3 regions of the Leuconostoc sp. C5 genome follow, and region 2 is predicted to be linked to each of the others. Evidence: predicted binding sites of a transcription regulator. Region 2 holds the regulator's gene; each other region holds the start of a gene.
What was found. Region 2 encodes HrcA, which represses chaperone genes, less so after heat shock. Its sites were predicted from a motif close to TTAGCACTCNNNNNNNNNGAGTGCTAA; they were not measured.
Positions count from the first base shown of each region.

Region 1: RHP56_RS02820 (ATP-dependent Clp protease ATP-binding subunit) is a predicted target of HrcA. The motif match lies at 3,925-3,951, and genes of this name have one in related genera.
Region 3: groES (co-chaperone GroES) is a predicted target of HrcA. The motif match lies at 5,253-5,279, and genes of this name have one in related genera.

Region 1 covers NZ_CP134351.1:537,818-545,868, forward strand. The annotation lists gene RHP56_RS02810 (CamS family sex pheromone protein) at 1-947, shown strand, start outside; gene RHP56_RS02815 (MucBP domain-containing protein) at 975-1,667, opposite strand; gene RHP56_RS02820 (ATP-dependent Clp protease ATP-binding subunit) at 1,746-3,800, opposite strand; gene RHP56_RS02825 (hypothetical protein) at 3,986-4,159, shown strand; gene RHP56_RS02830 (rod shape-determining protein) at 4,256-5,263, shown strand; gene mreC (rod shape-determining protein MreC) at 5,425-6,282, shown strand; gene mreD (rod shape-determining protein MreD) at 6,282-6,809, shown strand; T-box leader at 6,845-7,070, shown strand; gene RHP56_RS02845 (amino acid ABC transporter permease) at 7,296-7,937, shown strand; gene RHP56_RS02850 (amino acid ABC transporter ATP-binding protein) at 7,942-8,051, shown strand, end outside.
Region 2 covers NZ_CP134351.1:1,274,616-1,282,666, reverse strand. The annotation lists gene infB (translation initiation factor IF-2) at 1-1,962, shown strand, start outside; gene rbfA (30S ribosome-binding factor RbfA) at 2,035-2,388, shown strand; gene RHP56_RS06500 (aminotransferase class I/II-fold pyridoxal phosphate-dependent enzyme) at 2,484-3,659, shown strand; gene RHP56_RS06495 (PTS sugar transporter subunit IIA) at 3,662-4,201, shown strand; gene truB (tRNA pseudouridine(55) synthase TruB) at 4,179-5,087, shown strand; gene ribF (riboflavin biosynthesis protein RibF) at 5,090-6,034, shown strand; gene hrcA (heat-inducible transcriptional repressor HrcA) at 6,156-7,181, shown strand; gene grpE (nucleotide exchange factor GrpE) at 7,198-7,767, shown strand; gene dnaK (molecular chaperone DnaK) at 7,854-8,051, shown strand, end outside.
Region 3 covers NZ_CP134351.1:1,708,647-1,716,697, forward strand. The annotation lists gene RHP56_RS08725 (DUF421 domain-containing protein) at 1-476, opposite strand, end outside; gene RHP56_RS08730 (DUF3290 domain-containing protein) at 473-916, opposite strand; gene RHP56_RS08735 (C1 family peptidase) at 1,050-2,387, shown strand; gene RHP56_RS08740 (DUF2785 domain-containing protein) at 2,413-3,216, shown strand; gene groL (chaperonin GroEL) at 3,293-4,912, opposite strand; gene groES (co-chaperone GroES) at 4,941-5,225, opposite strand; gene RHP56_RS08755 (YitT family protein) at 5,349-6,182, opposite strand; gene RHP56_RS08760 (DUF956 family protein) at 6,212-6,571, opposite strand; gene RHP56_RS08765 (PTS system mannose/fructose/sorbose family transporter subunit IID) at 6,650-7,564, opposite strand; gene RHP56_RS08770 (PTS mannose/fructose/sorbose transporter subunit IIC) at 7,579-8,051, opposite strand, start outside.

The DNA.
Region 1 (8,051 bases), 740 kb from region 2:
CAGCTCGTGGTATTACGTCAACTTCTGAGACGAATAGTCTTGATGTGAAAAACTTTGAATCATCATTGCTTGATTTGGCTAAAACACATTTTAAGACGAGCAGTTATATTTTTCAAGAGGGACAATATTTGAGTTCGTCTACTGTTTCTTCATTACTTGAGCGTAAAAGTAGCAGTAATAGTGATGAATTAAATCCTGAAGATAATGGTAAGACAGATAGTTCACGTAATCCGATTTACGTTCAAACACTAACCGAACAAGATTTCATGACCAAAGATGGTGACGACCTTAAATTAGCTGGCATGGTTATCGGCGTAGCGATGAACACACAGGATGAATACCAAAAAGAACAATATGGTGCTACATATACACAAAATATTTCAGATGCTGATCGCATAGCTTATGGTAAAAAAATTGCACCAGAAATTATCAAAAAAGTTCGAGAACAAAAAGGGGTTGATTCAGATACGCCTATTGTGATTGCCATGTATGCCAATTCAAAAACAGATTCATTAGCGCCAGGTAACTTTTATGCAGAGTCTACAAGTAGTAGCGGAACTGACTTGAAAGAATGGACTAGCATTAATCAAAAGTCTATTGTTTTGCCTAAGGAATCAACTGATACATCAAGCTTGGGTTCAGAGGCTAACACATCTTTTGCTAACTTTAAAAATGATGTTTCAAATTTCTTTCCCAATATAGCTGGTGCTACGGCAGTTGCTAATTTTAAGTCAGGTACGCTTTCTAGTATGAAAGTTACAGTGACAACACAGTTCTACAGTCAAACTGAGATTGAAAGTTTTGCGACATATGTATCTCAATCGGCGTTAAAGTATTTACCAACGAATGTACCGATTCGAATAATTATTAAAGCGGCCAATGAAATGCAAGCAATTCTAATCCGTAATTCAGGTGACAAAACATTTACGACAACAATATTAGACTAAAAAAATCGACCAACTTGGTCGATTTTTTTATAGCTTGTTAATATAAATACTGTTAATCCATCCTTTAGTAGCTATTTTATACCAAACAATGTTATTATCATCGTGAATTTCTTCCGTTATTGCCACAAAATCACTATCGGAAACACTACCGATTGGCAACCCATAAGGTTCAGCATAGACTTCTATAGATCGATCGGGAAGGAAATTAACAACCGCGTTAGGCTGATTACTTTTACTTTTTTCTGCATCATTAAAATAGTTAATATTTTCAACTTCTGGAGCTGTGTCTGACAGTTTCATTTGGGTAGCATCATAACGAATCCAATGATAGTCACCAATTTGATACCAAAATTGACCATTACCAGAAATAGCGCGTAATTGAGTTGCCCAAAAAGTATTTGGGTTTAAGTTTGTCGTAACGTTTGATAAATTATCTGGCTCTAGAAAAACCTGTACACTGGTTACTGTTTCGATAAACATGTTAATACGGTGTACAGCTTGCCATTCTTGTGGCCGATAATAAAGCTCTAATGACTGAGGTAGGCTACCAAACAATCCCGTCAAAGATCCTGAAGTATCGATATACTGATAATTGACGATATCTAAAATTGCGATTTCGTAAGGTGCGCCTGCTTCGCCATCTAATCTTGTTGGTTCGTGTAACTCATCACCAGTTGCTATATTTTTATAATAAACCCATACGGGCGATGTATTTGCCATAATATCCCCTTTGAATATACCTACATATTATATCACAAACAAAAAACGACCTGAAAGTCGTTTCATATCACACGTAAGTTAAATTTTATTTACAGTAACTGGTTCTGGCTTAACTTCACTAATAACAAATTCATTATGAACAATGTCAGCTTGCAAATGATGAACATCTGGGTGTTCTAAATAGAAATCGGCGATACCATCGGCAATTTTATCTTGCATGACACGACGGAGAGGTCGAGCACCCATCGCAGGGTCATAACCGAGCTCCACTAATTTCTGCTTAGCAGCAGTGCTTAAATCAATGTGCAAATCGTTGTCAGACAAGTTCTCATTCATATCAGTCAATAATAAGTCGACAATTTTTAGTAGATGATCTTGTGACAAAGGTTGGAAATCAATGATATCGTCTAAACGGTTCAAGAACTCTGGACGGAAATAATTTTCCAAACGTTGCATCAAACGATTTTGTTGATCAACTTGGGCGAATCCCACAGGTGTATTTCCTGTGTCTGTTGAACCAGCGTTAGAAGTCATAATAATGACAGTGTCTTTGAAACTCACTATGTGACCTTGTGCATCAGTTAGACGGCCATCATCAAGAATCTGTAAGAACATGTTCATTACATCTGGATGTGCTTTTTCTACTTCATCAAAGAGAACCAATGAGTAGGGACGACGGCGAACTTGTTCTGTTAATTGACCAGCCTCTTCGTAACCGACATAACCGGCAGGAGCACCAATCATTTTAGAAACGGTATGTTTTTCCATGTACTCTGACATGTCGAAACGAATCATAGCATCTTTGCTACCAAACATTTCCTTAGCTAATTGCTTGGCAGTTTCAGTTTTACCAACACCGGTCGGCCCGACAAATAGGAATGATCCAATTGGACGACCAGATTTTGTGAGACCAATACGATTACGGCGAATCGCCTTGGCTAGTTTTTCTACTGCCTCATCTTGACCAATAACATGTTTCGATAAGTTTTTGTCCAAATCTTTTAGTTGATTAGCCTCGTTTTCTTTTAAAGCTCCAACAGGAATATCAGTTTTATCTTCAACAATTTTTAATATATCTTGCTCTGTTACTGTTTGTGGCTTTGACATCTCGGGGTGAGCCTCGACTTGTGCCTTTTGTGACTCAAGTTGGTTTACCTGATCACGCCAATAGCTTGCTTTTTCAAAATCTTCTTTATCAATTGCTTCTTGCTTTAATTTATCAGCTGCTTCGATATTCACTTGAATAGTTTTGGGGTCCGCAACTTTCATTGTCAAATTTTTACGTGAGCCAGCTTCATCAAGTAAATCAATTGCTTTATCCGGTAGGAATCTTTCTGGAATGTAACGATCAGATAGTTCAACAGCTGCTTGAAGGGCAGAATCACTGAATGTAACATAGTGATACTTTTCATACCGTTCACTAATTCCTTCTAAAATCGTGATAGTTTCTTCTTTAGAAGGTTCTTCAACTTGCACTGGCTGGAAACGACGGGCAATAGCACCATCTTTTTCAATTTTTCGATACTCATTTAAAGTTGTTGCACCGATTAATTGGAACTCACCACGAGCTAGGGCAGGCTTCAAAATATTACCTGCATCCATACCACCTTCAGCATTTCCGGCACCCATAATTTCATGAATTTCATCAATGAACAAGATGACATCATCGCTGTTCGTAACTTCTTTCATTAATTCACGCATCCGTGCTTCGAATTGACCACGCATGCTCGTACCTTGAACTAAGGCCGACATTTCCAAACGAATAACTTCTTTATGCTGTAACTTTTCAGGCACCTTTCCAGCTACAATAGCTTGCGCTAGGCCTTCAACAATAGCTGTTTTACCAACACCAGGTTCACCAATTAGTACTGGATTATTCTTTGTACGACGATTTAAAATTTCAATTGTGCGAGCAACTTCGTTATCTCGACCAATAACAGGGTCGAGCTTTCCGTCGCGAGCTTGTTTGGTTAAATTAATACCAAACTCATCAAGTAAGCGTCTTTTTTTATTACCATTATTATTTTTTTGTGCTTGTGTATTTTGTTGTCCTTGTGCTTGCGCCATTTGTTCATTCATTGCGCGAAACATTTCATCTAAATTACCAAAACCAAACGAATCTTGTTGTGCCATATCTTTTACTTAGTGTGAAGCACCATGGAATACAGTTATTGCATTTCACCATAGTATTGCACACGATTCCTTTCTGTAGGTTATGCTTTAATTATAGCACGATTTAAGAAAAATGCAATTAAAATTAGCACTCTTTAAAGTAGAGTGCTAATTTTAAAAATGTTATACTGTCTATGAGGTGAATTATGGATTATACACAAGCATTAAATGATTTGCGTGATGGGAAAATAGACGAAATTGAAGTGACACCAGCAGTATTTCCGGAATTTCAAAAGGCATGGGCAAATTTCGCATATCAGAATACTATTCGTGGTATTGCTCACGCTCAGGGTAAAGTTACATATGTTCGCTCAAATTGATGTGCGAATTAAACCAGTTTTATGCTACAATATTATAAGTTAAGTAAAATTTAAATGTGTTGCAATTGCAGTCGTAACACGATAAGGGGCAGTACAGTGGCATTTTCATTTGGACAAAAAAATGTTGGTATCGATCTGGGTACCGCTAACACATATGTATATATCGAAGGTCGTGGCATCATATTGCGTGAACCATCAGTAGTTGCGCGTAATACACAAACCAATGAAGTCGTTGCTGTAGGTTCTGAAGCTAAAGACATGTTAGGCCGAACACCTGCAAGTATCGCTGCTATTCGTCCGATGCGTGACGGTGTTATTGCCGATTATGATACAACCGTTGCAATGATTCGTTACTATTTGCAAAAAGCACTTGGCGGACGTATTGGCAAACCTTATGTAACGATTGGCGTACCTTCAGGTGTAACAGCTGTTGAAAGACGTGCTGTTATTGATGCTGCTCGTGTTGCTGGCGCGCGTGACGCTTATGTTATAGAGGAGCCTTTTGCCGCAGCGGTTGGTGCTGGGTTACCAGTTATGGATCCTACTGGATCAATGGTTGTTGACATGGGCGGCGGAACGACTGATGTTGCGACAATTTCATTAGGTGGAATTGTTTCAAGCCGTTCAATCCGTATAGCCGGAGACAAGTTGGACGAAGCAATTGCTAATTTTGTTCGTAACAAATATAATGTTACCATTGGTGAGCCGACAGCTGAAAGACTCAAAATCGAAATTGGTGCTGCATCACTTGCTTTAGCACGTACCTTACCAAATGCTACGGTCAGAGGTCGTGACTTATTGACTGGTTTGCCTAAGACAATTGATGTTACCGCTGAAGATGTAGCCACATCAATTCAAGAACCAGTGCAAGAAATCGTGGCAGCTATTCGTGAGACGTTGGAATCGACTCAACCGGAGTTAGCTGCAGATGTTATTGATCACGGTATGATTTTGACCGGTGGTGGAGCATTATTGCGCGACATTGAAAAAATTATTCAGGATGCAACTAAGGTACCAGTTTTAATAGCTAACGAGCCATTAGATGCAGTTGCTATTGGTACTGGTGAGGCGTTGAAATCTATTGATGTCATGCGACAAAAGTAATGGTAGTTTAAAATAGCGTGGCGCTTGCGCTACGCTATTATTTATTTTCAAGAATTAATGTCAAATAAAAGTTTCTAAGTAAAACAAGGTAGCATACCATTGAAAGTAGATGAAACTGTCAACTGTTTTTAGAAGTGGTAACTGGCTTTTTGGGGAAATACATGAAAAAAATATTTTCATCACGCACGTTGGTATCAATAATTGTTGCGTTTATAGTAATTGTAAGTTTAATTGCAGGATCAAATTGGTGGGCCAAGAGAACGAATACGCCACCTTTTTTACAGCGGTTTGGGAATGATTTAGCGGGTGGCGTTAGTCGTATTATTGCTGTTCCAACGACTGCCGTTGGGCGTACAGCAAATAGTATTAGTAACCTGTTAGATACATTTGAAGAAAACAAGCGGTTGAAATCTAAGATTGATGAATTTGCTCAAGACAAGGTTCACCTACAAACAGTTGAAGAAGAGAACAAATCTCTGAAGCAACAATTAAAACTAAAAGCCACATTGACAGACTATAAAACAGTTTCGGCTGTGACCATTAGTCGTTCACCGACAACATGGCAGTCACAATTAGTTATCGATGAAGGATCCAATTCAGGTTTGAAAAAAGGGATGCCAGTGCTTGCAGGTGCCGGAATTATTGGCCGTATTAGTGAAGTAAACACAACTAATTCAAAAGTGGCTTTGATTTCTGATACTAGTTCCGATGCCAATAGATTTGCGATTAAAATTAAGGGTGATGATGGCGATGTTAACGGCATTGTAACAAGTTTTAACCGTGAGAAAAATCAACTAATTATGGGGCAAGTTACGTCAAATAATAAAATCAGTAAAGGTGATTTAGTTGAAACTTCTGGCCTCGGTGGTGTTATTCCAGCAGGATTGTACGTTGGTAAGGTTGCTAGTGTCACGACGGATGATTATGGTTTATCCAAGAAAATATACATTGAACCTGCGGCTGATCTAGGTAATATCACCACAGTTATGGTTGCAATTTCACAGATAGGAGCAAATTAATGGCATTTTGGCAATTGACGAGATTGCGTGTAATTTATCCTGTGTTATTATTTTTGATACTGTTTGTTGATGGAACATTCATGTCTAGTATGGGGGGGTTATTTACACAATTTCCTTGGCACATTTTACCCACTTTGACACTTGGTTGGCTCTTTTTGGGTGTCCAATTTGATGTTGAAAACGAGTTACCTTTATGGTTTTATATTGTGGTCATTGGTATATTGTTTGATATGTACTACACTGGTATTTTTGGTACATATACTTTTGCATTTATTGCCGCGGTAGCTGTGATGAAGCAACTGCATAAAGTGCTAGATGAGCGTCTAGTAAGTGGCTTGCTTTTATATTTAGCTGGCTTGCTTATTTACCTACTGATTTCTTATGTTAGTGGATTTGTTACTGGAATTGCTAATGTTAGTATGTTATCGTTTTTATTGTACGAGGTATTGCCAACAGTAATTTTAAATCTAGTTTTTGCGGCTGCATCATATTATCCCGTATGGTCTTTATTTCAGTTTCTGCGTTGACAAGTTATCTTTTTATAGTATAATTATGACCATATAGTAAAACGTTGAGTAGAAGAGTAGTTCATTTTAAATTTAGAAGAGAATTTGCGGTTGCTGTGAGCAAATAGTTAAATTGAACGAAACACATCTATGAGTATAAAGCTGAACAAAGTAAGCTTTGTCGGAAGTGTCCGTTATCACATAACAGTCTTTGACTTATTGAGATGCTACTAGTGATAGTAGCATAACAAAGAGGTGGAACCGCGATGAAACGCCCTCTAAATACATTTCTTGTATTTGGGGGCGTTTTTAATTGGTTAGAAGACTGGTGGAGAACTTTTGTGTGAGCAAAAGTTGAATTCGAGGTGGAACCACGCTTTTGCGTCCTCTTGCAGTAGAAATACTGTAAGAGGATTTTTTCGTTTTATAAATACATTATAAATGTGATTGTTCTTTCTCGTGAAAATATATGAGTTATAAGTGCAATTCAACAAAGGAGTTTCAATTATGAGTTATCTAACTACAATTCTTCCCAGTTTATTGGCTGGACTAAAAACGACGCTAGGGGTGTTCTTCCTAACAATCATTGGATCTGTACCATTGGGAATTTTAGTATCCTTAGGGATGAAATCACCTTACTTTACAATACGTTGGTTGATTAACGGTTATATCTGGATTATGCGTGGTACGCCGTTACTTTTACAATTGATTTTTATCTACTATGGTCTTGGAATGATGGGTATAGCATTTCCACGATTTGAAGCTGCTATCATAGCGTTTATTATCAATTATGCAGCCTATCTTGCTGAAATTTTCCGTGGTGGACTACAATCAGTCCCAAGAGGGCAATATGATGCTGCTAAAGTACTTGGCTTTAGTAAAATACAAACATTTTTTAAAATAATTTTGCCACAAGTAGTCAAGATTGTCGTTCCTTCATTTGGTAATGAAGTGATTAACTTGGTCAAGGACACTTCTTTAGTTTATGTTATTGGCTTAGGTGACATCTTGCGAGCAGGGAATATTGCGGCTAGTCGTGACGTGACTTTGATGCCATATCTATTAGTTGGATTGATATATTTGATTATGACGGCGGTTGTCACATTATTATTGCGCCGTAGTGAAACAGTTTTGAATACATGGAGGTAATTTAATGTTAGAAATCAAAAACTTAACTAAAAAATACGATCAAAATGTGATCTTTAAATCCTTGAATTTAACAGTACATGATGGTGAAGTATTAAGCATTGTCGGCCCATCTGG
Region 2 (8,051 bases):
ACCACTGGTGCAGGGAAGTTTGGTGGCGCTCTCGCTTCTGGTAATAATTCTGCGCGCAATAACTCACGTAAGCGTAATACTAATGGTACTGGCCAACAAACACCACGCCGTAATGATCGTCCACGCGGTTCTAAAAAGTCACGTCGTATTGCTGCTAAACACCAACCATCAACTCCAGCAACAGTACGTAAAGAACAACCATTACCAGCAGTTTTGGAATATCGTGTTGGTATGAACGTGCAAGATTTGTCAAAGTTGTTGCATCGTGATACAGCAGAAATTATTAAAAAGTTATTCTTACTGGGCATTGTTACAAATCAAAACCAAAGTTTGGATGAAGATACAATCGAAATTTTGGCAGCTGATTATGGTATCGAAGCACAAGCAAAAGAAGAAGAAGACGTTGCAGATATTGACAGATTCTTTGATGATGAAAATATTGATGAGAGCAAGTTAGTTTCTCGTCCACCAGTTGTGACGATCATGGGACACGTTGATCATGGTAAGACAACATTGTTGGATTATCTACGTAATTCTCATGTTACTGAAGGTGAAGCAGGCGGTATCACACAACATATCGGTGCATACCAAACACGTATTAATGATAAATTAATTACATTCTTGGATACGCCAGGACACGCCGCCTTCACAGAGATGCGTGCACGTGGTGCTAACGTAACTGATTTGACAATTCTTGTTGTTGCTGCTGATGACGGTGTTATGCCACAGACAATTGAAGCGATTAATCATGCTAAGGCAGCGGGAACGCCAATCATTGTTGCTGTTAACAAAATTGACAAGCCTGGAGCAAATCCTGACGATGTGATGAATCAGTTAATGGCTTATGACTTAGTTCCTGAAGAGTATGGTGGTGACACAATCTTCGTTAAAATCTCAGCTAAGTTTGGTCAAAATGTTGATGAACTACTGGAAATGATTTTGTTGCAAGCTGAAGTTTTGGAATTGAAAGCAAATCCTAATATGCCAGCACGTGGTTCAGTAATTGAAGCCCGCTTGGATAAGGGACGTGGACCAGTTTCTACTGTTCTTGTACAACAAGGAACAATGCATGTTGGTGATCCAATTGTTGTTGGTAATACCTATGGCCGTGTACGTACAATGACAAACGAACGTGGCGTTGAGCTATCAGAAGCTTTGCCTGCGACACCTATCCAAATTACTGGTTTGAATGGGGTGCCACAAGCTGGTGATCGTTTCATTGTTATGGCTGATGAAAAGACAGCTCGCGCAGCCGGTGAAGAACGTGCAAAGCGAGCACAAGAAGCAGTTCGTAATTCAGGATCAGTTGTTACTTTGGATACATTGTTCAATACAATGGCTGAAAAAGCGATGAAGACGGTGCCAGTTATTGTCAAGGCTGATGTTCAAGGATCTGTCGAAGCACTTTCTGGATCACTGAAAAAGATTGAGGTTGACGGTGTTCGTGTGGATATTATCCATACTGCTGTTGGTGCGATTAACGAATCGGATGTTACTTTGGCTGAAGCATCTGGTGCAATTATTATCGGATTCAACGTTCGTCCTACACCTTTGGCAAAATCACAATCTGATTCTGAAAAGGTTGATATTCGTTTCTATAATGTCATTTATAATGCGATCGACGATGTTGAAGCAGCTATGAAGGGCCAACTTGAACCTGTATACGAAGAAAAGGTTATTGGAAAAGTCGAAGTTAAAGAATTATTCAAATTCTCTAAGGTCGGAACTATTGCCGGTGCCATGGTTGAAGAAGGTAAAATTACTAAGGATTCTAAGGTTCGCGTCATACGTGATAATGTGGTAGTGTTTGACGGTGAAGTTGGCTCATTGCAGCGCGGTAAAGATGCAGTTAACGAAGTGAAGATGGGATTTGAATTCGGATTTACAGTGGCCAAATTTAATGATGTTCACGCTGGGGACGTTGTTGAAGCCTATGTAATGGAAGAAGTTAAACCTAAGTAAGAGACCGATTACGCTGAATGCTTTTTGGTAGGTTGTGTCTTTTAATAGAAAGAAAGAGAAGGCGAAATAGTTATGGCAAATCCACAACGTGCAGGTCGTCTCGCTCAAGAAGTACAACGTGATGTTACTGATTTATTACTTAAGCGTATTAATGATCCGCGAGTAAAAGAGGTTACAGTAACAAGTGTTGAATTGTCTGGTGACTTGCAGATAGCAACAATTTATTATTCCATTTTATCTGATTTGGCCAGTGATGCTAAGAAAACTCAAGCCGGCTTGGAAGCTGCTAGTGGATTGATTCGTAAAGAATTAGGTTCACGATTGACGGTTTACAAAACGCCAGAATTGAAGTTTGTGCGTGATACATCTGTTCAATACGGAAATCATATTGAGGACTTGATTCGCAAGCTGCACACTGAAAATTAATAAATTATCAAATATTGGGCGCTCTCCATTAGGATGAGCGCTTTTTGTGTTAAAATAGTTCTATACAATTAATTTTTAAGAAAATGAGATTTAATATGACTAATCCAACTCAACCCTTCAATTCTATAGTATTGGATATGGCGCCTGACAAACTATTGGATTTTCAATTAAAAGTTCGTGATATTCCAGATATTTTACGATTAACATTTGGTGAACCTGGTTTTGCTGTTGATGAACGTATTAAGCAAGCGACTATTGATGCAATTACAAACGATCGTTCTCACTACGCTGAAAGTCAAGGTGAAACAGATTTGAGAATAGCTGCTGTTGCGTATTTTAATCGTGAGTATCATTTAAATTATAATGGTCCAGAAAATATTATCATCACACAGGGTGTGAGTGAAGCCATAAATGTTATATTTCAAACCCTCCTGAATGATAATGATGGCTTGTTGGTACCAGAACCAGCCTATGGACCTTATTTTTCTTCTCTTGATTTAGCACATGGTGTGCGTTTGTCCATTGATACAACAGCAAACGATTTTAAATTAACACCTGATATGGTCGAAGAAACCATCAAAAATGCGACGGTACCCGTTAAAGCTATTTTGATGAATTACCCAACTAATCCCACGGGAGTAACATACTCACGTGATGAGATCATTGCATTAGCTGAAACATTTACGAAGCATAATTTATGGGTCATTTCTGACGAAATTTATTCCGTCCTAACTTACGATCAAGAACATGTATCATTTGCTGAATACATACCTGAACGCACAATTTACATTAATGGTTTATCCAAATCTCATGCCATGACAGGCTATCGTGTGGGATTTATTTTAGGCCAAGCTGAGACAATTGCGCAATTGCAAAAAACACATGGAACGCTTGTTTTCGCTGTACCTACATTTGTTCAAGATGCGGCTTTGGTTGCTTTACGTGATGTAAACGACACACCAGTAAAGATGCGTGATATTTATCGTCAACGTCGAGACAAAGTGTTATCACAGTTGCAGGCGTTAGGGTTTGATGTGGTTGAGCCAGAAGGGGCATTTTATTTATTTGCTAAATTGCCTGCTGATTTAGGTACTGATGGCGATGTGTTTGCTTTACAGTTAGCAAAAGAAGGTAAAGTGGCGGTTATTCCTGGTTCGGCCTTCAGCGATGCAGCGCAAGCTTACATTCGTATTTCATACGCTGCGTCCGATGAAGACTTGGCAGAAGGAATGAAGCGAATGACAAAATATATTGAAAAGGTACGCGGCTAAAGATGAACTTCTGGAAACGACTTTTTGGTTCAGAAAAAAAATTATCACAATTGAAGAGTACGGGTCAAATCAATGCGACTAGATTAGCGCGTAATAATGATACGCCTGTTTTAGTAGCGCCAGTGACTGGGGATTTACAAAAAATTACCGACAGCCGCGATGAACCCTTTAAAACTAAAAACGGGGTTATGCTAGTGCCGCATGGTGGTAATTTAATGGCACCGGTTTCGGGTATTGTTACTGAGTCCACTAATGATTATTTGACGCTAACAGATATTTCAGAACAGACTGTAACTGTAACTGTCGTGGGCACATCAAATGTCGTTCGGTTGGCTCAATACGGTGTAGGACAACAATTACATGCAGGTGATGTTATTGGAACGACAAATCAGAAGGTGCTATCTGCTGATCATGAAGCACTACGCATTTATGTTGTTTGGGCAAACCAAGACCTACCAAATATTCGGTATGGTTCTGTTTATGCAGGACAAAACGTCTGGCAAGTAGGGGAATTGCAAAATGACAAAGAATCAGATAGTTGATGGTTTGTTAGTTATCAATAAGCCTCGTGGCATGACATCTTTTGATGTTGTTAGTAGAGTACGCCGTATTATTGGTCAAAAAAAAGTTGGCCATGCTGGCACTTTAGATCCGAATGTTGATGGTGTCCTAGTAGTTGCTTTAGGTAAAGCGACAAAGTTGATTGATGAATTGCAAACACGGCCAAAAAGTTATATTGGTGAAATTACATTAGGATTTTCAACAGAAACAGAGGACCTTGATGGTGAAATCGTTGATCAGCTGGATATTGTAACGCCTTTTTCTGACCAGAAAATTGATCAAGCAATACAGCAATTAAATGGCGAAATCACACAAAGGCCACCTATGTACTCTGCTGTAAAAGTTAATGGTAAGCGGCTCTATGAGTATGCTCGAAATGGTGAGACTGTTGAACGTCCAGTTCGTAAAGCGGTAATTCATGACTTCAAACGTACATCCGGTATTAAATTTATAGATGGTAAGCAGGTATTCAAGTTTGAAGCCACAGTTTCCAAGGGCACGTATATTCGCACTTTAGCCGTAGATGCAGGCAAAATAATTGGGATCCCGGCAACAATGACACAATTAACTCGAACGATGGGGAGCGGATTCAAAATTTCTGAAGCACGTGACCTGGATTTTTTGTCCACACTATCGTATGAAGAAGTATTAAAACAAGTAATACCTATTAGAGAAGTATTGAAGTGGCCAACTAAAAATTTGAGTGAAAATGAATGGTTTGCTGTAAAAAATGGTCAGAAAATTTCTAGTTGGCCTGCAAATGACAGCTATTTGCAACTATATTATCAAAACAAACTGAAAGCAGTATATCAATATGACGAGATTGAGCAATTATGGCGCTCTCGTTATGTATTTGATAACCAATGACTATGACAGAATTAATTCGTTTACATTATCCGATATTAGATTTTAAAAAGCCGGTTCAACAGGTCGTTGCAATGGGCTTTTTTGACGGTGTTCATCGCGGGCATCAGGCTGTTTTAGCTCGTGCGAAAGCAGAAGCTGAAAAACAAGGGGTGCCCTTGGCTGTGTTGACCTATGATCCACATCCAATTGTAGCTTTTCAGACGTTGAAAAAACCACTGCGTTATTTAACACCATTAGCCAAAAAGAAGTCCATCATGAGACAGCTAGGTGTTGATCGGGTTTATGTTATGCAATTTACTTCTAAACTTGCTAAATTAGGTGGTCAACAGTTTGTAGATGAGGTGGTCATGCAATTAAACCCTGTTACGGTGGTAGCAGGATTCGACCATTTGTATGGTGCAGCGGGAACGGATAGTGATATGCTACATTTAGCAACATATGCAACTAATCGCTTTGATGTTATTACTGTGTCTGAATTTGATGATTATAATCAGAAAGTTTCTTCTTCAACAATTCGATCTATGTTAGATCAGGGGAACGTAGATGGCGCCGCACAGCAGCTTGGTCGTGTCCATTCGACATCAGGTATAGTCGTCCATGGCGAAGCTAGAGGCCGTGAATTAGGCTTCCCAACTGCCAATATACAAACACCTGAAGAGGAATGGCTGCCTGGTATTGGTATCTATGCTGTAAAAATAAAAGTATATGATACTTGGTATCTAGGAATGGCTAGCATCGGACGCAATGTGACGTTTGGTGATGCTCGTCCAATCACAGTTGAAATTAACATTTTAGATTATCAAGAAGAAATATATGGTGAGTTTGTTCAGATACAATGGTGTCATTATCTGCGTGGTGAAGTGAAATTTGAAAACGTTCAAGCACTGATAGATCAACTTAATGAAGATGCAAGACAAACAAGGCATTATTTTAATACAAAATTATAAAATACAGTTTGTTGGCACTCTTATAAAAAGAGTGCTAAAAAGACTTGCATTATTTCTCAAATAGTGTATTATAATAAGTGTTAGCAGTTAGATATAGTGAGTGCTAAAAGGAGTCGATAATATGGCGCTAACAGAACGACAAAAGTTAATCTTAACCGCCATTATTTATGAGTATACACAGCGTGAGCATGCGGTTGGTTCAAAAAGTCTACAAGAACATCTAGATATTAAAATTAGCTCTGCTACGATTCGTAACGAAATGGCAGCGCTAGAATCTGATGATCTTATAAAAAAATTGCATACTTCTGCTGGTCGTGTACCATCATACGAAGGGTATCGTTATTATTTAGATCACCTGATGATGACACGCAGAGCGACTGATCGCGATGTACAAGCGGTCATTCAATCATTCCGTGGAAACTTCCATGAGATAGATGATTTGCTAGACGAAACAGCTAGGACTTTATCAAATTTAACTGGTTATACTGCGTTAATTTTGAAGCCAAGGCGAATTGATATTAAAGTTTCGGGATTTCGATTGGTTCCATTGGAGGGCCATCAGCTGATTGCAGTATTGGTTACTAATGATGGTAAAGTGACTAGCCAGACATTTAAATTACCAAATGAAATGGCGATTGAATCGTTAGAAAGTATGGTTGCATACATCAATGATCAGATGGTCGGTCGACCGGTTAATGATGTGTTGCGTATGATGCAGTCTGATGAGTTGCCTACGCAAATGAGTCGCATGATTAAAACGCCGGCAGCTTTTTTGCAACTATTTGGCGACGTGTTAGCACGATCGAACGGAGATAACGTCCATATTGGCGGCCGATTGAATGTTCTAGACTTTAGTAAAGAAACAGATATCGCTGATGTGAAGCCTCTGTTGGAATTTTTGAACAATGCTGAGGATGTTAGACAAATTGCTTCGCCAACACGAGATGTTCAAGTTAAAATTGGACGTGAGATTGGCGAGCCATTACTTTCAGAGTTCAGCTTGATTACGCGTGGATTTTTGGTACCAAATCAAGGAAGTGGTATTATTGCTTTACTTGGTCCAATTCCTATGTCATATAGTACCAATACGTTGCTTACAGACGCGTTTGGTGAAGCGTTAAGTCGCAAAATGATTGAATATACATAGCTAGGAGGTCACACTTGTGACAGAAAAAAACGAAGAAGTTGTAGAAGATAAGAACATTTCTGATCAAACTGATGAAAATTTGACCGAAGAAATTGAATCTGAAGCTGATGATTTACAGGTGGAGCCTGATCCGAAACAAGCGGAAATTGATAAGCTAACAGAGCAAGTTAACAACCTCGAAGAAAAATTATTACGTTCACAAGCAGAAATTCAAAATATACAACAGCGCAATGCGCGTGAACTACAAAATGTACGCAAGTATGATGGACAAAAATTAGCCAGTGCAGTATTGCCAGCCGTTGATAATTTGGAAAGAGCCCTTCAAGTTGAAGCTAACGATGAAGTGTCAAAGCAAATTAAAACAGGTGTGGAGATGACGCTTAAGACGTTAAATCAAGCTTTAACAGACAATGGTATTACGTCAACGGGTGAAATTGGTGAATCTTTTGATCCAACTAAGCACCAAGCAATTCAAAGTGTTGAGTCAGATGAAGTTGAATCTGACCAGATTGCACAAGTTTTGCAAAAGGGTTACATATTACAAGACCGCGTAATTCGACCAGCAATGGTTGCAGTGGCGAAATAAGAACGATTTTGCATGGTGATTCAATCGATGAGATACCACACCTTAAAAAGATGAAAATGATTTTAAAGTAAAGGAAGAAAATATTTATGTCAAAAATTATTGGTATTGATTTAGGAACGACAAACTCAGCTGTTGCTGTCCTTGAAGGTGGCGAACCAAAGATCATCACAAATCCAGATGGTGGTCGTACAACACCTTCAGTTGTCTCATTTAAAAATGGCGAAAGTCAAGTGGGTGATGTTGCAAAGCGTCAAGCAATTACAAACCCAGACACGATTATTTCA
Region 3 (8,051 bases), 430 kb from region 2:
ATAATAGGATATTTCATATTCTCCTCACCGGCTAAGATTACTGTCAGCTGTCCATTTATTTCAAGCACAGCTCTTTTAACTTGAGACAAATCATAGACACTTTGTGATCGCAATTTAAACATTAAATCATTCGCTGATAAGCCAGAAGACAGGACGTTTTTGATGTTTACTTTTCCTCGTTCAATGACAACCTTAGGCTGACCATCAATTAATAGTTTAACGTAACGATTATGTTCTTTTAAAAACTTGAATGTCATTACTAACATTGTCCAAATAATCAATACAATCGTAAATTGAAAAACTGTGATGGTGTCTGAGTAAATAACTGCGCCAATAATACCACCCAAAACATAATTTTGAACCTGATCTAACGCGTTTGTCGGTGCTAAGTTGCCCTTTCCCATAACATTAATCTGAATTATTAAAGCTACCAACCCAATTGCTAGCTTAGTTAATATGGGTAGATAAATACTCATTTGACCACCTTCACTTTCGAGTTAATTAGGTATGCACGTGTCAGGCTATAAGACTGTTGATCAGCACTAATTGTGAGCCGATAGAACTTTTTGTCCATTTTTACTAACATACCATCACTCACTGTTGTCGAATTAAAATATAATTTATCTTTAGAAACACCTTGCGTTTTGGCAAACTTAGTTACAAAAGCAGCCATTTGCGTCTTCTGATCGTCCTGCGATTTAGCTTGCTGATAATCTGTATATCGTGCACCAGCTAGGAATAAAAAAAGCAACAACGCTATAATGCTTAATTCGCGATAGCGAGTTTGCAAACGATTTCTAACTGAAGCCACCGCACCGACTGCCATCAAAACAAAAACAACAACCATTAAATATTTACCAATAGTGTCGTTTATATTTGTTTGTTTTATTAAATAGTCAACGGAATAAAAATTCATCTCAAAATACCTCGTTAATTATCATACCATATCTCTAAAAAGCCATTGAATCGAATTCACAATGCTTGAAGCAACTATCAAAAAGCGATATATTATTTATATTATACTCATATAAATAAAAGGAGCTGCTATCTTGTCAACAGAAATTACAAATCAACAAATTAAAGATTTTCGTACAGCAACAGACGATAAACACAACAACATTATTCGTCGAGCTGTTACCAAAAATGGTATTCACAGCGCGAGTTTTGACCAAGAGATTGCAAATATTAACACACCAATATTCTCAATTGATCTAGACACTGGAAAAGTTGCTAACCAAAAGCAATCGGGGCGTTGCTGGATGTTTGCCGCCTTAAACACGATGCGCCATGATATTAAAGATAGGTTTCACATTAGTGATGAATTTCAACTTTCCCAAAGCTACACGTTGTTCTGGGACAAGTTTGAAAAAGCCAATTATTTTTATGAAAATGTTCTCAAAACGGCAACTGAGCCTCTTGATTCACGTCGCGTTGCCTTCTTATTGACTACGCCTCAACAAGACGGTGGACAGTGGGACATGATTGTCTCTATCATTGAAAAATACGGTCTGGTGCCACAAAGCATTTATCCTGAATCAAAAGCTTCTTCTGCCACTGCAGAACTCAACAACACGCTCAATACGCTTCTAAGGCACGATGCAACTGTCCTGCGTGGGCTAGTAGCCCAGCAAGCATCAAAAGACAAGATCTCTAATGCACGCAATGAAATGTTAGCTAACGTCTACCGCTTGTTGTCACTAACTTTGGGTGAGCCACCTGTTCAATTCGACTTTGAATACCGAGATGAGCTGCACAACTTCCACGTTGAACGTCAATTAACACCACAGGGTTATTACCAAAAATTTGTTAGTTGGGACTTAGATGAGTATATTTCTGTCATTAACGCACCAACTGCTGACAAACCATTTGATGCCACTTATAATGTTGACATGTTGGGTAATGTTGTTGGTGGTCGTGACGTCAAACACCTTAATGTGGATATCAACAAAATGAAAGCATTCGCCATTTCACAACTCAAAGATGGTCAAAGTGTCTGGTTTGGTGTAGATATGGGTCCTCAAGTTGATCGAGAGAGTGGTCTCATGGCCAGCGGTATTTTTGCTTCCGATGATTTATTTAACGTTGACTCAACGATGACCAAAGCACAGCGTCTTGACTACGGCGAAAGTCTAATGACACACGCAATGGTCTTGACAGGTGTAGATTTAGATGAAAATGACCAACCAACAAAGTGGAAAGTCGAGAATTCTTGGGGCGAGAAAGTTGGTAAGAAAGGCTACTTCACAATGTCAGACGATTGGATGAGCGAATATGCTTATCAAATTGTTGTCAAGAAGGAATATCTAAGCTCAGAACTAGTCAATATTTATGATAATTCAAAGCCAACATTGTTGTCTCCATGGGATCCAATGGGTGCATTAGCTTAGAAAAAGATGAGGCGTCAATTTAAATATGACTCTAAAAGAACAGCTTCTTCAGATTAAACAAAATAGCCCTTCGATTATTTCTAACAAACTACTTTTTGAAATGGTTGAAAACATTGGCTCGTTAGATTCTGAATTACGAGACACACTCATCTACAGTCTCTTTTCTGACTGGACTACAACCGGGAAGTTATCAGTAAATCAAGAACAAAAGGTGTCGAGTTTCTTGCTTGATAACAGTTATCTATTACAAAATATCGATAATAAAAACGATAAACTAAGTATCTTTACTCGTAGCTTTACAGCACTTTTTCTAGCCTCACTATCATACCGTCATAATAATCATTCATTTTTATCTCAAAGTCAACAACGTCAGATTATTGAACAAAGTATTGATTATATTCAGAACGAACATGATTTTCGTGGTCTAACAAATGATGGTTGGGCTCATGGCATTGCCCATATTGCAGATTTGCTCGATGAAGTTGTTGATTTCACTACTTTTACACACAATGACAGCATCCTTGTCATTAACGCCATCAAAAATATTTTACACAATTCATTTCTATTCACAGCTGATGAACCTGGTCGAATGGTCGTTCCAGTTCTGCATTTGATTAATAAAAATATAATATCCGATGATGAGCTTAATAATTGGATTACTTTGCTTAATGACCTCAAAGTTGATAACTTCAATGCTTATAGTAATGTTTCACTTTTCATGATCAAGTTACAAGCACATTTATTAATAGCGTACCCAGATTCGAATAAATTAGTTTCGTTAGTCAATTGCACAATTAAACAAAATTACCAGCGTTTCAAATATATATAACCAAATTCTTTAAAAAATAAGGAATACAAAAAGACCAATCTATTACAAGATCGGTCTTTTAATTTTACTAATAATATTACATCATACCTGGCATACCACCTTGTGGCATAGCGGCTGGTGCATCATCTTTTGGCTCTTCAGCAACGACAGCTTCTGTTGTCAACAACAATGCTGAAACAGAGGCGGCATTTTGCAATGCTGAACGTGTTACCTTAGTAGGGTCCACAATACCAGCGGCAATCATGTCTACCCACTCATCAGTAGCAGCGTTGTAACCAAATCCTTCTTTTTGTTCCTTCAACTTGTTAACAATCACTGATCCTTCTAAGCCAGCATTTTCAGCGATTTGACGAACAGGTGATTCCAATGCTTTAATAACAGTATTGATACCAGTTTGAACGTCGCCTTCTTCTGACAAAGCTGAAACAGCAGCAATAACATTTACCAAGGCTGTACCACCACCGGCAACGAAACCTTCTTCGACAGCAGCACGCGTTGCATTCAAAGCATCTTCAATGCGGTACTTACGTTCTTTCAATTCAGTTTCTGTGGCTGCACCAACGTTAATAACAGCGACACCACCAGCCAACTTTGCAAGACGTTCTTGCAACTTTTCACGATCAAAATCAGAAGTTGTTTCAGCAATTTGTTGCTTGATTGTGTCAACACGAGATGCGACAGCACCCTTATCACCTGAACCTTCAACAATTGTTGTGTTATCCTTTGTGATGTTAATCTTTGAAGCTTGACCAAGTTGATCAATTGTAACATCCTTCAAATTCAAACCAAGATCTTCAGTAATTACTGTACCGCCAGTTAAGATAGCGATATCTTCCAATTGTGCCTTACGACGATCACCAAATCCTGGTGCCTTAACCGCAACAACATTGAATGTACCACGCATCTTGTTCAAAACTAATGTTGGCAAGGCTTCACCGGTAATATCATCAGCAATGATCAACAAAGCACGTCCTTGTTCAACAACACTTTGCAATACTGGCAAAATATCTTGAATGTTACCAATCTTCTTATCAGTAATCAAGATGTATGGATTATCTAGGTTAGCTTCCATTTTGTCATTGTCAGTCACCATGTATTGTGACATGTAACCACGATCGAATTGCATACCCTCAACAACATCAAGTGTTGTTTCGATACCCTTTGATTCTTCAATGGTGATCACACCGTCATTACCAACTTTATCCATTGCTTCAGCAATCAATTCACCAACTTCTTCATTGGCGGCTGAAATTGATGCAATTTGAGCAATTTCATCTTTAGTATTAACTGTGTGTGACATTTCATGAAGCTTTGCAACGGCTGCTGCAGTTGCTTTTTCAATGCCTGTTCGAATCCCAACTGGGTTGGCACCAGCAGTCACGTTCTTCAAACCTTCACCGACAATTGCTTGAGTCAAAACAGTAGCGGTTGTTGTACCATCACCGGCAATATCATTTGTCTTTGAAGCGACTTCAGCGACAAGCTTAGCGCCCATATTTTCAAAATGGTCTTCTAGTTCAATTGCTTTAGCAATTGTTACACCATCATTGGTAATGGTTGGTGCACCGTACGATTGTTCCAAAACAACATTACGACCCTTTGGTCCAATAGTCGTTTTAACTGTATCAGCTAACTTGTCAACACCGGCCTTCATCTTTGCACGTGCATCTTCTGAAAACTTTAATTCTTTAGCCATGATTTAAATATCTCCTTTGATTTGATAATTATTCGACAACTGCAACTATGTCTTTTTCGTGCAATGCTAAGTAATCTTGCCCTTCAAATGACACTTCTTGTCCTGCATACTTATCAAACAAGACTTCATCACCGACTTTAACTGTCAAATCACGGACTGTGCCATCATTTAAGACATAACCCGTACCCGCAGCTACAACTTTACCAGTAACAGGCTTGTCCTTGGCATTACTTGCCAAAACAATCCCACCGACAGTTTCTTCTGCAGCTTCCGTTACTTCAATAATCACACGATCACCCAATGGCTTCAACATGGATTCATACCTCCGAGATTTTCTTTTTTAGCACTCTTTAAACGTGAGTGCTAATTACAATTTTAAGTATAACACTATCATCAAAAATGTCAACAAAAAAGACGTGATCTAGTTGTCACGTCATCAAAGAAAAGTCCCTCCATGCGCCTCAGAAATATCATAAGCGATCGTAAAAGCCTCCGGATCAACTTGATGAATGCCACGCAAAAAATGATTATACTCATGATTATCAAGGACCACCATCAACATTTCACGTCCATCACCCATATAACCGCCACGAACATCCATAATTGTGAAGCCCTTGTCACCATCGAGCAAATATTTTTTCAAATCATCAATGCGATCATTTGTTGTAATGTAGACCATTTTACGACGATCCAAACCAGTTTCGATATAGTTCATCACAACCGCAGTAATAACTAATGAAAAAAGCGCCAAAATCAGTGCTTCTAACCCTTGCGTTACCAAGTTCCCTAACGAAACAACTGTATCAATTGCCAGCAGAGATAAAGCTGGTGAAATGCGAAAATACTTCTTAAAAATCATCGGAGGCACTGCAGTTCCACCACTAGAAGCATCAATTCGATAAAGTAATGCTACACCAACAGCAAAAATACTACCACCAACAAGCACCGCAAAGGTTCGATCTTGTAAAACTTGAAAACTTGGTGTAACTTTCAATAACACCGGCAAAACAATACTGCCAAAAGCAATTCGCGCTGTGGTACCACGATCCAAAAAAACAGCTGCCAAAACAATCATAATCAAATTGACGATCAACACAGTAGCTGCTCGATCAAAACCCACCAATTCGTTAATTAAAATAGCCAATCCAGTTGCGCCACCAGCAGCAACTTTTGCCGGTGCATAAAAAAAGTTAATGCTGATTGCTACGATTTCGAGTGCCATTACAATAACAATATAACGTAGTGCTTGATAGTTTTTAAGTATTTTCATTTAATATCCTCATTGTTTGTGGCATTCATTTATTTGCGTTTGAATCGTGACCGAATAGTATCCCATAAGGATGCAGTTCGTAATATTTTGTCGTTTCCTAGATGCTCACGCATCACTTTAAGTAAACTGCCCGACGACTTAGCAGAAAAATCTAAATCAATTTTATCTGTTTTAATTTTAAATCGGCGACTAACTCGATTCCCTGTGACGTGTACGTAGACAGCGCTTATGTTTTCCCAAGGAATTTGAATATAATCTTCAACATTATTATCATTAAAGAACTCGAACGCCTGATCTCCTACTAGAATCTTACCATACTTCGCCCCAATACCTAGATAAGAAATGCCTTGCGTTGTATATTCTGCTTTTGCGTTTAAAGACTGTACCATGAATATGTTCCCCTATTATTTTCTATGTACCATTAAAAGTGCTTGCCAGATTGACAAGCACTTTTAACATGAATGCTATTACATTATGTTTAAGGCATGCATTACGATACCAAAGATAAAGATACCAATAATCATAACGATTGGTGATACTTTTTTCTTCAACAACCACATTGCCAAGAATGTCAGTAAGAGTCCCATCAACCCAGGAATCAAACTGTCTAAGTTACTCTGTAACGTATTAGGGGCTAACTTTGTCAATGATAATCCGGAAGCTTGCTCACCTAAGATCTTCTGCAACTGTGCGCCGGTAACATTCCCATTTGGGAAATTAATGTAGGCACCCTTTGCCAACTTCTTTGCTGGCAGTTCAAGAATAAATTTGATCGATACCCAGCGCTCAACCAAGACAGCCAAGATGAACATACCAAGTATTGAAGCACCCTTTGTAATGTCCTTCAATAACCCACCAGACAAATCTTGCGTAATGGCACTTCCAGCTTTATAACCAAATTCTTGTGTATACCACAAGAATGCCATACGAATAATGTTCCAAAGAACAAAGAATAAAATTGGTCCCAGAATATTACCACTAATTGCCAATGATGCGCCCAGTGCACCCAGAATTGGTCGGATTGTGAACCAAAAGACCGGATCACCAATACCTGCCAAAGGACCCATCATACCAATCTTAACACCCTGAATAGCAGTATCATCAATTGGCGCACCATTGGCACGTTCTTCTTCCAAAGCTAATGTCACACCAAGAATAGGTGAAGCAACATAAGGATGCGTATTGAAGAATTCCAAATGGCGCTGCAAGGCTAGCGCACGATCTTCTTTTGACTTATACAATTTTTTGATCGCAGGAATCATGGAATAAGCCCATCCAACGTTTTGCATACGTTCATAGTTCCAAGAACCTTGGAGGAATTGTGAACGCCATGCAACTGACATACGATCTCTTTTAGTTAATTCAATTTTTCTTTCAGCCATCATCTTGCCCCTTTCTAGTACTTGTTCAAAATGTCGCCGACTGGATCACTACCACCGCCGCCATTTGAACCGTTACTGTTACCACCCATTTTTGACAAGTTGATGTAGATCAAAGCAAGTGCAACACCAATTGCTCCTAACGCGATCAACGTTAGTTCACTAACAGCTGCTAACGCAAAACCAATAGCGAAGAATGGCCATACTTCACGAGTTGCCATCATGTTAATAACTAATGCATAACCAACGGCGACAACCATTCCACCACCTATAGCCATGCCACCAGTTAACCATTCTGGCATAGATGTCAAAGCTGCTCTCACTGCCGCAGCAGGTACAGCAATTAAAATAGCAGCAGGTACAGCTATACGTAGACCTTGTAGTACAAGTGCAAATAGATGCAAGCGTTCAATAGTACCAATTTTTCCTTCTTTAGCAGCAGCATCAGCTCCGTGAGTCAATCCAACCGCAACAGTACGAACAAGCATTG